Regions from separate parts of the Mediterraneibacter gnavus ATCC 29149 genome, predicted to be linked through region 1. Evidence: predicted binding sites of a transcription regulator. Region 1 holds the regulator's gene; the other holds the start of a gene.

Region 1 (7,442 bases):
AAGCAAATCCGGGAACTGTGACGGAAGAAAAACTAGAAGGATGGAAACAGGCGGGAATCAACAGGATCAGTTTCGGATTACAGTCTGTCAACAATGAGGAACTGAAAATGCTGGGACGAATCCATACGTATGAAGAATTTCGGGAATCCTATGACATGGCACGGCAGGCAGGATTTGATAATATCAACATTGATCTCATCTCAGCCATTCCCGGACAGACCGTAAAAAGCTGGGAGCACACCCTTCGTACGGTGGCAGAATTACATCCGGAGCATATTTCTGCGTACAGTCTGATCATTGAGGAAGGAACCCGATTTTATCAGTGGTATGGAAAAGGACAGACAGATCAGGAGAAATATCCGCCTCTTCCGGATGAAGATGCAGAGCGGCAGATGTATGAGCGGACAGAGGGAATTCTGGAAGAATATGGATTTCATCGCTATGAGATTTCCAATTATGCACGGGAAGGAAAAGAGTGCAGACACAATCTGGGGTATTGGAGCAGAGTAGAGTATTTAGGGATCGGTCTGGGAGCCTCGTCTTTTATTTCCAATACCAGGTACCATCTTTGTACAGATATGATCTCTTATATAGAAAGAATAGGATCAGGAGAAGATCTGCGGGAAGAAATCGAAGTGCTGACAAAGGAAGATGCCATGGAAGAATTTATGTTTCTGGGACTTCGAAGAATGCAGGGAATCTCCGGAACCCAGTTTGAGAACTGTTTTGGAAATACGATAGAAGAAATCTACGGAGACGTGATTGAAAAACTGGAGCAGGAAAAAATGTTAGAAGTGAAAGAGGATAAAATCCGGCTGACAAAAAGAGGGATTGATGTCAGCAATTATGTGTTCTGCGAATTTCTGCTGTAGGAAAAGATTTTGAAGCTTTTAATAATTCAGAAACAAATATCAAACATTGGATAAACAAAAGAGTGCTATTCTCATACCATCAAACAAAGAAAGGCTGGTATGAGAATATGAAAGAAAAGAACAAGGCAGGCAGAGTGTCCAAAAAGACGATAGCTACAGTATTGATTGCAATGATTGGTACAGTTGGAATCGGGATGTGCATGAGTATTGCATGGAGTTATGCAGCACCAGAGATTGCAAAGGAGTTGTGGATTTACTTTGTCTCATTTAATTTATCAAATCTTTAAAATAAAAGAGTCAGAAACAGGTGCGTCAGAAGAAAAAATTGACCGCACCTTGTTTTTTGTTTACAATTTGTACATAATTCACAAACAAAACGAAAACAAAAATGTGTTAGGATCGTCCTGTATTTTAGGAAAATGGGAAGAGATACAAAAGGAGAAGATAAAAATGATTCGTATACTTGTAGTGGAAGATGATGAAAAATTAAATCAGATTGTATGTACCTATCTGAATGACAGTGGTTTTCAGGCGAAGGGGTGTCTGTCGGCAGCTGCGGCATATGAGGAAATGTATCATACGGTGTACCAGCTGATTATTTCTGATATTATGATGCCGGAGATTGACGGGTTTGAGTTTGCCGGGACAGTTCGCCGGATAAATGAGACGATTCCGATCCTGTTTATGTCGGCAAAAGATGATCTGCCTTCCAAGCGGAAAGGGTTTCAGCTCGGGATCGACGACTATATGGTAAAGCCGATAGAACTGGATGAACTGCTTCTTCGTGTAAGGGCATTGCTTCGCAGGGCAAATATAGAGATGGAAAGAAAAATTACGGTGGGAAATCTGATACTGGATGCGGATGCTATGAGTGCAGAAATTGACGGAGAAGAGATCAGTCTTACTACAAGAGAATTTAATATTATTTACAAGCTTTTGTCTTATCCGAAAAAAACGTTTTCCAGAGCGCAGCTCATGGACGAGTTCTGGGGTGTGGAGACAGATACCAGTCTGAGGGCTGTGGATGTTTATGTTACAAAACTCAGAGATAAACTGTCAGCCTGTGACGGATTTAAGATTGTGACAGTCCGCGGGCTTGGATACAAGGTGGTGCTGCAATGAAAGAACGAGAGGAACAAAGGGGAAAAGTAAAGCAAAGTTTATTTCCGGTTTCTTTATTTGGAATCTATATTGGGGTTCTGTTTCTGATGTCGGGGATACATACCGGACTGATCGTGTTTATGAATTCGGCAGGCTGGAATAAAGCGGTGATGACCGTGGTGCCGATGTGTTACTGGGGAATGGTTGCCATGGGACTGACGCTGTTTACCAGATGGAAGGTAAAAAGAACCTACGAAGAACCACTGTATAAAATGGCAGAGGCTACCAGAAAAGTGGCGAACGGAGATTTTTCCGTCTATGTACCTACATTTCATACAATGGAGAAACGGGATTATCTGGATGTCATGATTCTGGATTTTAATAAGATGGTGGAAGAACTAGGGAGCATTGAAACGCTGAAAACAGATTTTGTGTCAAATGTTTCTCATGAGATGAAAACACCGCTTTCTATTATTAAAAATTATGCGGAACTTTTGCAGAGGGATGCGTTGTCGGAGGAACAGCGCAGAGAATATGGGGAAGCCATTGAAAATACAGCAACGCGCCTGTCTGATCTGATCAGCAATATTTTAAAGCTGAATAAGCTGGAAAACCAGAAAATACAGCCGGAGGCAGAAGTGTATGATGTGTGCAGACAGTTATGTGACTGCATTCTGCAATATGAATCTGCCTGGGAGAAAAAAGAGATCGAGATGGAAGTAGAAATGGAGGATCGGGCAGAAATTTATGCGGATCAGGATCTGATGGAACTGGTGTGGAATAATCTGTTGTCTAATGCGGTCAAGTTTACCGAGCTGGGTGGTGTGATCACGGTTCGTCAGCTGTCGGATGAGCAGGGGGTGACAATTTCTGTATCGGATACCGGCTGTGGTATGAGCAAAAATACCATGAAACATATATTTGATAAATTTTATCAGGGAGACACATCTCATTCCAAAGAGGGAAACGGACTGGGGATGGCAATGGTAAAACGGGTGCTGGAGCTTATGGATGGGGAGATTCAGGTCTTAAGCGAAGAAAAACAGGGCAGTACGTTTATTGTGACACTGCCCATGGCGGGAAAGGAGTTTGGTCAGTTATGAAAAAGACAGAAAAGCCACAGAGAAATTTTGTGGCATATGAATATAAAGAAGTGAGTGCAAACAGCAGTCAGGCCTCCTTTTTGTTAGATGGATATGAGAATTTTGGGTGGGAACCGAATGACAATCTGCCGCAGAGCAGCCAGAGTCGTCATCCGGGGGCGGAGAAGATGATGACTCTGCGATTGAAACGTGATCGGAAAATTGTAAATAAAACGGAGCTTACAAGGCTGCAGCGAAACTTTGAAGCCTGTGTCCGGGAAATTCAGTCGCTGGAAAACAGTAAGACATCGAAAGCGACAATATGGGCGCTGGCAGCAGGAGTGATCGGAACTGCTTTTATTGCATGTTCTACGTTTGCGGTGACAGCAGTTCCGCCGAAAATCCTTTTGTGTATTATTTTTGCGATTCCCGGATTTCTGGGATGGATCCTGCCGTATTTCCTTTATAAGAAAATTGTGAGAAACCAGACGGAAAAACTGACGCCGATGATCGAAGCGAAGTATGATGAGATTTATGAGATTTGCGAAAAAGGAAATAAGCTGTTGTATTAGAAGTGAAAAAAGTACAGGGTTATAAATTGGAAACAAGGGGAAATATAAAAAGTATAAAGAATATATAAACATGGTTGACAAATACAGACCATGGTGCTATCTTAATATACGGAAGGTGTTAGCACTCAAAACAAAGGAGTGCTAATAAGAAAAACCTCAGGTGAGAGAAAGGAAGGTCTGATGGGATTGAATACAGAACTTGGCGAGCGTAAGCTCACGATTTTAAAAGCGATTATCCAAAACTATCTGGAGACCGGAGAGCCTGTTGGTTCCCGAACACTTTCCAAATACACGGATTTGAATTTGAGTTCTGCGACGATACGCAACGAGATGGCTGATCTGGAGGATCTGGGATACATTTTCCAGCCGCACACTTCGGCAGGAAGGATTCCTTCCGACAAAGGCTACCGCTTATATGTGGATATGCTGATGGAGGAGAAGGAGCACGAGATTACAGAGTTGCGTAACACGATGCTTGAAAAATCCGATAAAGTGGATCAGGTGCTGAAGCAGGCTGCGAAAGTGCTTGCTGTGAATACCAATTATGCAACGATGGTTTCCGCTCCTGTGAACAGCCGGAACACATTGAAGTTCATTCAGCTTTCACAGGTGGATCAGGAACAGATTGTGGCAGTGATCGTGATGAATGGAAACGTGATCAAGAACAAGATCATACAGGTTGGTGAGGTGCTTGCCAGTGAGACGCTTCTGAAGCTGAATATGCTTTTGAATACAACACTCAACGGCATGTCGATCGAACAGATCAATCTTGGTCTGATCGCACGATTGAAGGAGCAGGCAGGAATCCACAGCCGGGTGATCAGTGATGTGCTGGATGCCGTGGCGGAGATTATTCATGTAGATGATGATATGGAGATCTACACGAGTGGTGCGACGAACATTTTCAAATATCCGGAGCTGAGCGATAAGCAGAGTGCTCAGGAGATTATCAGTGCATTTGAAGAGAAGCAGCAGCTGGCGGATCTGGTGACAGAGACACTGGCAAGTGAAGAAAATCACGGGATTCAGGTCTACATTGGGGATGAGACTCCGGTCAAGACAATGAAAGACTGCAGCGTCGTAACAGCAACCTACGAATTGGGAGAAGGCATGAAAGGTACGATCGGTATCATCGGTCCCAAGCGTATGGATTACGAACATGTCATGAAGACGCTGAAAACTCTGCAGAGCGAGTTGGATGCAATTTATTATAAAGACCCGGAAGAATAGGAAGGTGATTGCTGGTGGCAGAGAATATGAGTAAAGAAGAGATGGTCAAAGAAGCGGTGGAAGAAGCAAAAGCCAAAGCTTACAAAGAGGCCGAAGAACAGGACACAGAAGAGACTGTGGAAGAAGCAGCTGAAGAGGCTGCAGAGCCAACAGAAGAAACGGAGGGTTCTGAAGAGGGATCCGGTTTCATGAAGAAGTTTGGCAGAAAGAATAAAAAAGATAAAAAAGACGAGAAAATTGAGGAACTGACTGACAGACTCACTCGTCAGATGGCAGAGTTTGATAACTTCCGCAAGCGTACAGAAAAAGAAAAATCTCAGATGTACGAAATCGGTGCGAAAGATATCATAGAAAAGATTCTTCCGGTTGTGGATAACTTCGAAAGAGGAATCGCAGCTGTACCGGAGGAAGAAAAGTCCAACCCGTTTGCAGAAGGAATGGAGAAGATTTACAAACAGCTGATGACTACACTCGAAGAGATTGGCGTAAAACCGATTGAAGCGGTTGGCCAGGAATTTGATCCGGATTTTCACAATGCAGTGATGCATGTAGAAGATGAAGAAGTTGGAGAGAATATCATTACAGAAGAATTCCAGAAGGGTTATCTGTACAGAGACAGTGTAGTAAGACATAGTATGGTAAAAGTGGCAAACTAATAAGGAGGAAATAATCATGGGAAAAATCATTGGTATTGATTTAGGAACAACAAACAGCTGTGTAGCTGTTATGGAAGGTGGACAGCCAACAGTTATCGCCAACACAGAAGGAGCAAGAACAACACCATCTGTAGTTGCATTTACAAAAACAGGAGAACGTCTGGTAGGAGAGCCTGCAAAACGTCAGGCAGTTACCAATGCAGACAAGACAATCTCTTCTATCAAAAGAGAGATGGGTACAGATTATAAAGTAGCGATCGATGATAAAAAATATTCTCCACAGGAGATTTCTGCAATGATCCTTCAGAAACTGAAAGCAGACGCAGAAGGATATCTTGGAGAGAAAGTAACAGAAGCAGTTATTACAGTGCCGGCTTATTTCAACGATGCACAGCGTCAGGCAACAAAGGATGCAGGTAAGATCGCAGGTCTGGATGTAAAACGTATCATCAACGAGCCAACAGCAGCAGCACTTGCTTATGGACTTGACAACGAAAAAGAGCAGAAGATCATGGTATATGACCTTGGTGGTGGTACATTCGACGTTTCCATCATTGAGATCGGAGACGGAGTTATTGAAGTATTATCTACAGCAGGTAACAACAGACTTGGTGGAGATGACTTTGACCAGAAGATCACAGACTATATGCTGGCTGATTTCAAGGCAAAAGAAGGAGTAGACTTGTCAACAGACAAGATGGCTCTTCAGAGACTGAAAGAAGCAGCAGAGAAAGCGAAAAAAGAACTTTCTTCTGCAACAACAACAAACATCAACCTTCCGTTCATCACAGCAACAGCTGAAGGACCGAAGCATTTTGATATGAACCTGACAAGAGCAAAATTTGACGAGCTGACACATGATCTTGTTGAAAAAACAGCAGAGCCAGTAACACGTGCGCTTTCTGATGCAGGAATCACAGCAGCAGAATTAGGTCAGGTACTTCTTGTAGGTGGTTCTACACGTATTCCGGCAGTACAGGAAGAAGTAAAACGCCTCACAGGAAAAGAGCCTAGCAAATCCTTGAACCCGGATGAATGTGTTGCTTTAGGAGCATCTGTTCAGGGTGGTAAACTTGCAGGAGATGCAGGTGCAGGAGATATCCTTCTTCTGGACGTAACTCCACTGTCACTGTCTATCGAGACAATGGGAGGAGTTGCTACAAGACTGATCGAGAGAAATACAACAATTCCTACAAAGAAGAGCCAGATCTTCTCTACAGCAGCAGATAATCAGACAGCAGTTGATATCAACGTTGTACAGGGAGAAAGACAATTCGCAAGAGACAACAAGTCCCTCGGACAGTTCAGACTGGATGGAATTCCTCCGGCTCCACGTGGAATCCCGCAGATCGAGGTTACATTCGATATCGACGCAAATGGTATCGTAAATGTATCTGCAAAAGATCTGGGAACAGGAAAAGAACAGCATATTACAATTACAGCAGGATCTAATATGTCCGATGCAGATATCGACAAAGCAGTCAAAGAAGCTGCTGAATTCGAAGCACAGGATAAGAAGAGAAAAGAAGCGATCGATACAAGAAACGAAGCTGATGCGATGGTATTCCAGACAGAAAAAGCACTCAAAGAAGTGGGAGACAAACTGGATGCAGCAGATAAATCTTCTGTAGAAGCTGATGTACAGGCGCTCAAGGATATCCTTGCAAAATCTACACCGGAAGATACATCCGATGCACAGGTTGCTGAGATCAAAGCAGCAAAAGACAAACTGATGGAAAGTGCACAGAAACTGTTCACAAAGATGTATGAGCAGGCAGGTGCAGCAGGAGCAGGGGCTGCAGGCGGACCGACACCGGAGGCTGGTCCTGCACCGGAAGGATTCCAGGGAGATGACGTAGTAGACGGAGATTACAAAGAAGTTTAAGAGATCAATCTGACGGGAGAGAGCACTCTTTTTCCGGAGTCTGG
Region 2 (7,442 bases), 500 kb from region 1:
TCATTTCACTTACATTCTGACTGCGCATTGCAGCACCGCCGCCGCAGGAAATAATCGTCCGACTTGTTTTTTGCAGCTCAATCAGAAGATTCGTCTCAAGATTCCGGAAATACTCTTCTCCGTGCTTTTCAAAAATCTCCGGAATACTCATCCTCTGACGATCCGAGATGAGTTCATCCATTTCCACAATCTCCATGTCAAACCATTCTCCCAGAGTTCTTGCCACCGTCGATTTTCCAGCTCCCATAAATCCGATCAGTACGATATTATAATCACATGATTCCCGAAACTTTTTTATCATCAATTCATTCATATTTTCGCCCTCTGCTCTTTCCCTTTAACTCTTCTGTCCGTTTATTATAACAAGCATTGTTTCAGACCGCAAGAGATATACTTTTTCGTTTCCTTTAATCCGTACCGCCTTTCGCCAGTGCATTCGCCACATCCTCTTTGAAATTCGCCCATGCCTCTTCATTTTCCACAAAGTATTTCGGACAATTTTTTCCGGTCACATCATAGTGGCGGATCACTGTATCCGCAGTCAGACTGTACTTTCTGCAAAGCCATGCGGTCAGCTGCACCATCGACTGATAGGTTTCTTCTGTAAACTTTCCTGTTTCGTCCGGATGACAGCATTCGATCGAAATGGTATCCTTATTCCGCTCGTTGGATGCATATGCCACCTCCCATGTGGGCACACACTGAATGATCTCTCCTTCCAGTCCCACGACAAAATTACTGCTTGCTGATGTCTCATGGGTGTCCTTAAGTCCTTCAAAATAATCTCTGTTCTCCTGTGCAGTAGAGCCCGGATTCGCCGTATAATGAATCACGATTCCTGTGATCCCGTCTGACTCGATTTCCGGTCTGGAGTACTCATTGATATCCAGAAGCTGTACATCAATCTCCGGTCTGGACGCATCCACATCCGCCCGCATCTCTCCTTGCTTTTTTGAGATGCATGACCTTAAGATCAGCACTATTGTCAATAACAGCAGCGCTGCCAGTCCGGCTCTTGCATAGAATACTTTCCTGTCACTTCTTCCCCGTCCATATCTTCTTCTTTTTCTTCTGTTGGATCTTATTTTCATCTGAACTCCTGATTTCAAAAATGCCGGAACAGTTTCCTGCTCCGGCACTCCTTCACTTTATTCATCTACACTGTAGTTAGGTGCTTCTTTTGTAATATGAATGTCATGTGGATGACTTTCTTTCAAGGATGCAGCTGAAATCTTAACAAACTGTCCGTTCTCTTTCAGTGCCTCAATATTTGCAGTTCCGCAGTATCCCATTCCTGCACGGAGGCCTCCCATGAGCTGGAATACGGTATCTTCTACTGTTCCTTTGTATGCAACACGTCCTTCCACACCTTCCGGAACTAATTTCTTTGCATCTGCCTGGAAGTAACGATCCTTGCTTCCGTTTTCCATAGCTGCGATAGATCCCATACCACGGTATACTTTGTATTTTCTTCCCTGGTATAATTCAAATGTTCCCGGGCTCTCGTCACATCCGGCAAAGATACTTCCCATCATACAAACATTCGCTCCTGCTGCAATCGCCTTTGTCATATCTCCGGAATACTTGATACCACCGTCTGCGATAACCGGAATTCCGTACTCTTTTGCCACTGCATAGCAGTCCATAACAGCTGTTACCTGTGGTACACCGATACCTGCAACCACACGAGTCGTACAGATTGATCCAGGTCCGATACCAACTTTTACGGCATCCACACCGGCTTCGATCAAGGCTCTTGTCGCCTCCCCTGTAGCAACATTTCCTGCAATGACCGGAAGATTTGGATATTTTTCTTTGACCATACGCACTGTGCGCAGAACATTCTCAGAATGTCCATGTGCAGAGTCCATCACGATCACGTCTACCTTCGCATTCACCAGCGCCTCTACACGCTCCAGACAGTTTGCTGTGATTCCGATCGCCGCTCCGCAGAGAAGTCTTCCCTGACCGTCTTTCGCTGACAGTGGATATTTGATCTGTTTCTCAATGTCTTTGATCGTGATCAGACCTTTTAAATTTCCATCTTTGTCCACGATCGGAAGTTTTTCTTTTCTTGCCTTTGCAAGGATCTTCTTTGCATCTTCCAGTGTGATTCCTTCCGGTGCTGTGATCAGCCCTTCTGAAGTCATGGATTCTTTTATTTTCTTAGAGAAATCTTCCTCAAATTTCAAATCACGGTTTGTAATAATTCCAACCAGCTTTTTCCCTTCTGTGATCGGCACTCCGGAAATTCTGAATTTTGCCATCAGATCATTGGCGTCCGCCAGTGTATGATCCGGAGAAAGAGAAAACGGATCTGTGATAACCCCATTCTCTGATCTCTTTACTTTGTCTACCTCTTCTGCCTGCTGCTCGATCGTCATGTTTTTATGAATGATACCGATTCCTCCCTGACGTGCCATGGCGATCGCCATGCGGTGCTCAGTAACTGTATCCATACCAGCACTCATCATCGGAATGTTCAGTTTAATCGTCTTTGTCAGATATGTGGATAAGTCCACCTGATTTGGAATGACCTGTGAATATGCCGGTACTAACAGGACATCGTCAAATGTAATACCTTCTCCGATTATTTTTCCCATGATTTATTTCCTCTCTTTCTCTAATATGTATGTCCATAGATTATCTGTTATGGTACAAAAATTCCCACCACTTGTCAAGCCTATTCCCACTTACAATTTATTTTTATCCTGATTTATTTTAACTCCCATTATTAAGCAATACTTATAGATAATGTCTCATTCATAATTTTTACATAATTTCTCAGTTTTTCTATAATTCTTTTGTCTATTACTGCCGAAATCCCGAAAATAAAAAAAGAGCCCCGGGTATCTGTATCAAAACAGATATCCGGGAAACCTCTTATCATTACATCATTCCCATTCCACCAGGTGCTGCCGGCATTGCCGGTGTCTCTTCTTTAATCGTAGAAACAACAGATTCTGTTGTCAGCAGAGTAGATGCAACACTGTTTGCATTCTGCAGTGCGCTTCTTGTCACTTTGGCAGGATCCAGAATTCCTTCACTTACCATATCTACATATTCTTCTTTGTAAGCATCAAATCCGACTCCAGGTTCTGATTCTCTTACTTTATTGATGATCACTGCACCTTCCAGACCTGCATTTGTTGCAATATGGAACAATGGAGCCTCCAGAGCTTTCAGGATGATATTCGCACCTGTCTTCTCATCACCTTCCAGAGTCTCTGCAAGTTTTGCAACTTCTTTAGAAGCATGGATATATGCAGATCCACCGCCTGCGATGATACCTTCCTCTACTGCTGCTCTTGTCGCATTGAGTGCATCTTCCATACGCAGTTTTGCTTCTTTCATCTCAGTTTCTGTCGCTGCTCCCACACGAATCACTGCAACACCGCCTGCCAGTTTTGCAAGTCTTTCCTGTAATTTTTCTCTGTCAAATTCAGATGTTGTCTCCTCGATCTGTTTTTTGATCTGAGCCACTCTGTCTTCGATTGCTTTCTTATCTCCGCATCCGTCAACAATGACTGTGTTCTCTTTCTGAACTTTTACAGATTTTGCACGTCCGAGCAGGTCCATTGTTGCTTCTTTCAGGTCCATTCCAAGTTCATCGGAAATTACCTGTCCGCCTGTCAGGATTGCAATATCATTGAGCATTTCTTTTCTTCTATCTCCGTATCCAGGAGCTTTTACTGCAACAACATTAAATGTTCCGCGCAGTTTGTTTACGATCAGAGTTGTAAGAGCTTCTCCTTCAATATCCTCTGCAATGATCAGAAGTCTTGCTCCTGACTGTACGATCTGCTCCAGCAATGGAAGGAGATCCTGAATATTGGAAATCTTCTTATCTGTGATCAGGATGTACGGATCATCCAGAACTGCTTCCATCTTCTCCATATCTGTCGCCATATATGCAGAAATATATCCGCGGTCAAACTGCATACCTTCTACCAGATCCAGCTCTGTCTGCATTGTCTTGGATTCTTCGATCGTGATAACACCATCTTTGGAAACTTTCTCCATTGCATCTGCAACCATATTTCCAACCGCTTCATCACCGGAAGATACTGCTGCAACTTTTGCGATCTGGTCTTTTCCTGTTACCTGACGGCTCATATTTGCAATTGCTTCCACTGCTGCATCTGTCGCTTTTTTCATACCTTTACGCAGTACGATCGGGTTTGCTCCTGCTGCAAGGTTCTTCATTCCTTCATTTACCATTGCCTGTGCCAGAACAGTCGCTGTTGTTGTTCCGTCTCCGGCCACATCGTTTGTCTTCGCTGCAACTTCACGGATGAGCTGTGCTCCCATATTTTCAAATCCATCTTCCAGTTCGATTTCTTTTGCGATCGTCACACCGTCATTTGTGATCAATGGTGTTCCGAACGATTTATCCAGAACAACGTTTCTTCCTTTTGGTCCCAAAGTTACTCTTACAGTATCTGCAAGCTGGTTTACACCTTTTTCCAGAGCGGCTCTTGCCTCTGCTCCATATTTAATTTCCTTTGCCATTTTCATTCACACTCCTGTTATACTTCGTCTGTTGACTGTTTCCAAAAAATTGTCTCTTTCTTCTATTTTACAACTGCAAGGATATCATTCTGTTTTACGATAATGTACTCTTCTCCATCCAGCTCTACATCTGTTCCTGCATATTTGGAATAGATTACTTTATCTCCTACAGCTACCTGCATTGTCACTTCTTTCCCGTCTACCATTCCACCAGGTCCGACTGCAATTACCTCTGCTTCCTGTGGTTTTTCTTTTGCCTGACCAGGCAAAACGATTCCTGACTTTGTTGTCTCTTCTGCTTCTAATTGCTTTAATACGATTTTATCGCCTAATGGTACTAATTTCATGGTAAATCCTCCTTATTTTATACGTTATTAGCACTCGTTCATATCGAGTGCTAAACCTCATGAATATAAAATAGCACTCTGTTTTCTATTTGTCAACAGAGATTCAAAAATTTTATATTTAGTTTATTTTCTTTTTACAGGTCCTTTCATATCCGAAATTGTATAGAATCCATTCTCAATATGAAAGACCAAAATTTTCCCGTGTTCACACTGATATCGCTCCTGTACCACGCCCGTGCAGAACAAAAGCTCTGTCCTTGTGGAAATATAGCACTGATACTTTGCATCCAGCGAGATTGCTGTCAGATCGTCCTCCTTTAATTGTAAGTATATGTAATCCTCTTCCATATCATAACGAAAAACCTGACAGTGATGTGTCTCATCATCCAGGATCGCATCTGCCGCGATCACTTTCTCCATCTGAAGATCTACTGCATTGCCTTCATACATGTTCTTTTCCTCCTGCTCTTCTTACCTGTAGTCAGAGAAAGGGCATCAGCTTGCTGATACCCTTTTATCTTCTGTACGATTTTTACAAACGTTCTTTTTTGATCTTTTCCAATTCGGTAAAGACATAGTCATTCAACACCTTAATGTATGTTCCCTTCATTCCGGAGGAACGGGATTCGATCACTCCGGCACTCTCAAATTTTCGAAGTGCATTGACGATCACGGATCTTGTGATTCCTACACGGTCTGCAATCTTGCTTGCCACCAGAATTCCCTCTGTTCCATCCAACTCTTCAAAAATATGAATGATCGCCTCCAGTTCAGAGAATGAAAGTGTGCTGATCGCTGACTGTACGATATGTTCCTTTCTCGTCTCCTCTGCACTCTCCTCATTCACAGACCGGAGCATCTCCAGTCCGACAACTGCTGTCCCATACTCACTTAAGATGATATCATCAATGGAATACAACTCATTCTGCTTATAAATAAAGAGTGTTCCAAGGCGTTCTCCCGCAATATCAATGGGGACGATAATTGCCTGATATCCCTGCACTTTTTCCGATGAAAAACCAAGTGTCTCCAAATTCACATTCTCTTTGGTAGAAAGTACATTGAGCAGACGCTCATTGAGCATCTCATCGATATGCGCTCCCACAGACTCTACAATCAGTTCATTGATTGCATCTACATGCGCACTTTTGCTGACTCCGAGGATCTTTCCTTTTTTACTGACTACCAGGACATTGGAGTTCAGGATCTCTGTGAGGACAGCACAAATATCATTAAACACCACTTTGCTGGAATTATTATTATGCAATAATTTATTTATTTTTCTTGTCTTATCTAATAACTGTACGCTCATCCGTCTCCTCCAGACTTAATTGTATATACAACTCGTTCCTATTCAATAGACACCCTCATGTTATCATACAATTCACGAATTTTCAATGAAATTGTTGCAATTTCCTCTTGTTTAAAAATGTCAACATTAAATTCGACATTTTTTCATGTTTTTATCGTTTTGCCGTTTTGCACAATACGCAGCCTGTTTTATTGTGTATTTTCACTTTTAGACAGCGCAGTAGTAAGGCTGCCACTGCTGCCAGCCTCTCACGCTCCCTGTATCCGTTGTTATGCAAGCTGCTTTACCTCTTCCTTGAATAATTCCCCCGCTGAATGGTAGCCATGTATTTTGCGTGGGTATCCGTTTATCCAGTTCTCTATACTCTCTACCTCTTCCTCTGTCCTGTCGTCAAAATTTGTGCCTTTCGGTATCTTCCGGCGTATCATCTTATTTGTTACCTCATTCGTGCCACGTTCCCAGCTACTATAAGGGTGGCAGTAATATACCTTTGTCCGCTTTTCTCCCTCGTTGATAATAGAACGCTGTAAGCCCTCTGCATCTGCAAACTCGCTGCCGTTGTCTACTGTGATTGTCTTAAATACCCGCTTAAACATATCAGCGCCCCATTTTCTTTCTAATCTATCCAGTGCCGCTACTACTGCCTCGTCTGTATGGTCTGGCAGTTTAAATATAATCTCGTTTCTGGTTTTCCGCTCTGTCAGTACCAGCAAGGTATTTTTTGACTTTCCCCGCTTACCTAAAACGCTGTCCATTTCCCAGTTTCCGAACTCTTCCCGTGTATCTATCTCTTTCGGGCGTTTGTCTATACTCTCTCCTGCTGCCGCCCTTTTCTGTTGCCTCTGTACTTTCTTATAATTTCTCTTCTTATTCTTCTTTACTGGCAAATTCTTATTAGACAGCTTAAGGAAAATACCCTTATCAATATAGCTGTATAAGGTCGTTACGCATACTGTTACGGAAAAGTCCCCCTCTTTCCCCTGTGCTTTCAATTCTCCCAGTACCGCAGCTGGGCTGTAATCTTCATTTACTATTTTATCCTCTATATAATTAGCGTATGCAATATCGTTTCCTATTTTAAGTTGTGTACCCCTTGCCTTTAAATTTTCCTCTGCTTTCATTTGTGCCTTGTTTGGGCTATAACTTAATGTTTCTGTATAGTCGCTATTTCTGTGCATATATTCCCCTCTCTTAAGCTCATTGTATATAGTGCTGCGGTGTACGCCCAGCTGTTCTGCTATCTCTATCACGCTATGCCCTGCTTTTTTCAA

The links. The regulator HrcA, encoded in region 1, represses chaperone genes, less so after heat shock. The targets are predictions, from matches to a motif close to TGTTAGCACTCNNNNNNNNNGAGTGCTAACA.
Region 2: a site for HrcA is predicted at 4,885-4,915, ahead of FXV78_RS10535 (co-chaperone GroES). Genes of this name have one in related genera too.

What each region holds. Positions count from the first base shown of each region.
Region 1 covers NZ_CP043051.1:2,649,342-2,656,783, forward strand. Annotated here, with positions in the region: gene hemW (radical SAM family heme chaperone HemW) at 1-872, shown strand, start outside; gene FXV78_RS13120 (hypothetical protein) at 980-1,159, shown strand; gene FXV78_RS13125 (response regulator transcription factor) at 1,323-1,994, shown strand; gene FXV78_RS13130 (HAMP domain-containing sensor histidine kinase) at 1,991-3,076, shown strand; gene FXV78_RS13135 (hypothetical protein) at 3,073-3,627, shown strand; gene hrcA (heat-inducible transcriptional repressor HrcA) at 3,808-4,857, shown strand; gene grpE (nucleotide exchange factor GrpE) at 4,884-5,513, shown strand; gene dnaK (molecular chaperone DnaK) at 5,530-7,398, shown strand.
Region 2 covers NZ_CP043051.1:2,144,861-2,152,302, reverse strand. Annotated here, with positions in the region: gene FXV78_RS10555 (shikimate kinase) at 1-313, opposite strand, end outside; gene FXV78_RS10550 (peptidoglycan recognition protein family protein) at 408-1,091, opposite strand; gene guaB (IMP dehydrogenase) at 1,149-2,603, opposite strand; gene groL (chaperonin GroEL) at 2,890-4,512, opposite strand; gene FXV78_RS10535 (co-chaperone GroES) at 4,575-4,859, opposite strand; gene FXV78_RS10530 (hypothetical protein) at 4,983-5,309, opposite strand; gene codY (GTP-sensing pleiotropic transcriptional regulator CodY) at 5,392-6,171, opposite strand; gene FXV78_RS10520 (IS30 family transposase) at 6,441-7,442, opposite strand, start outside.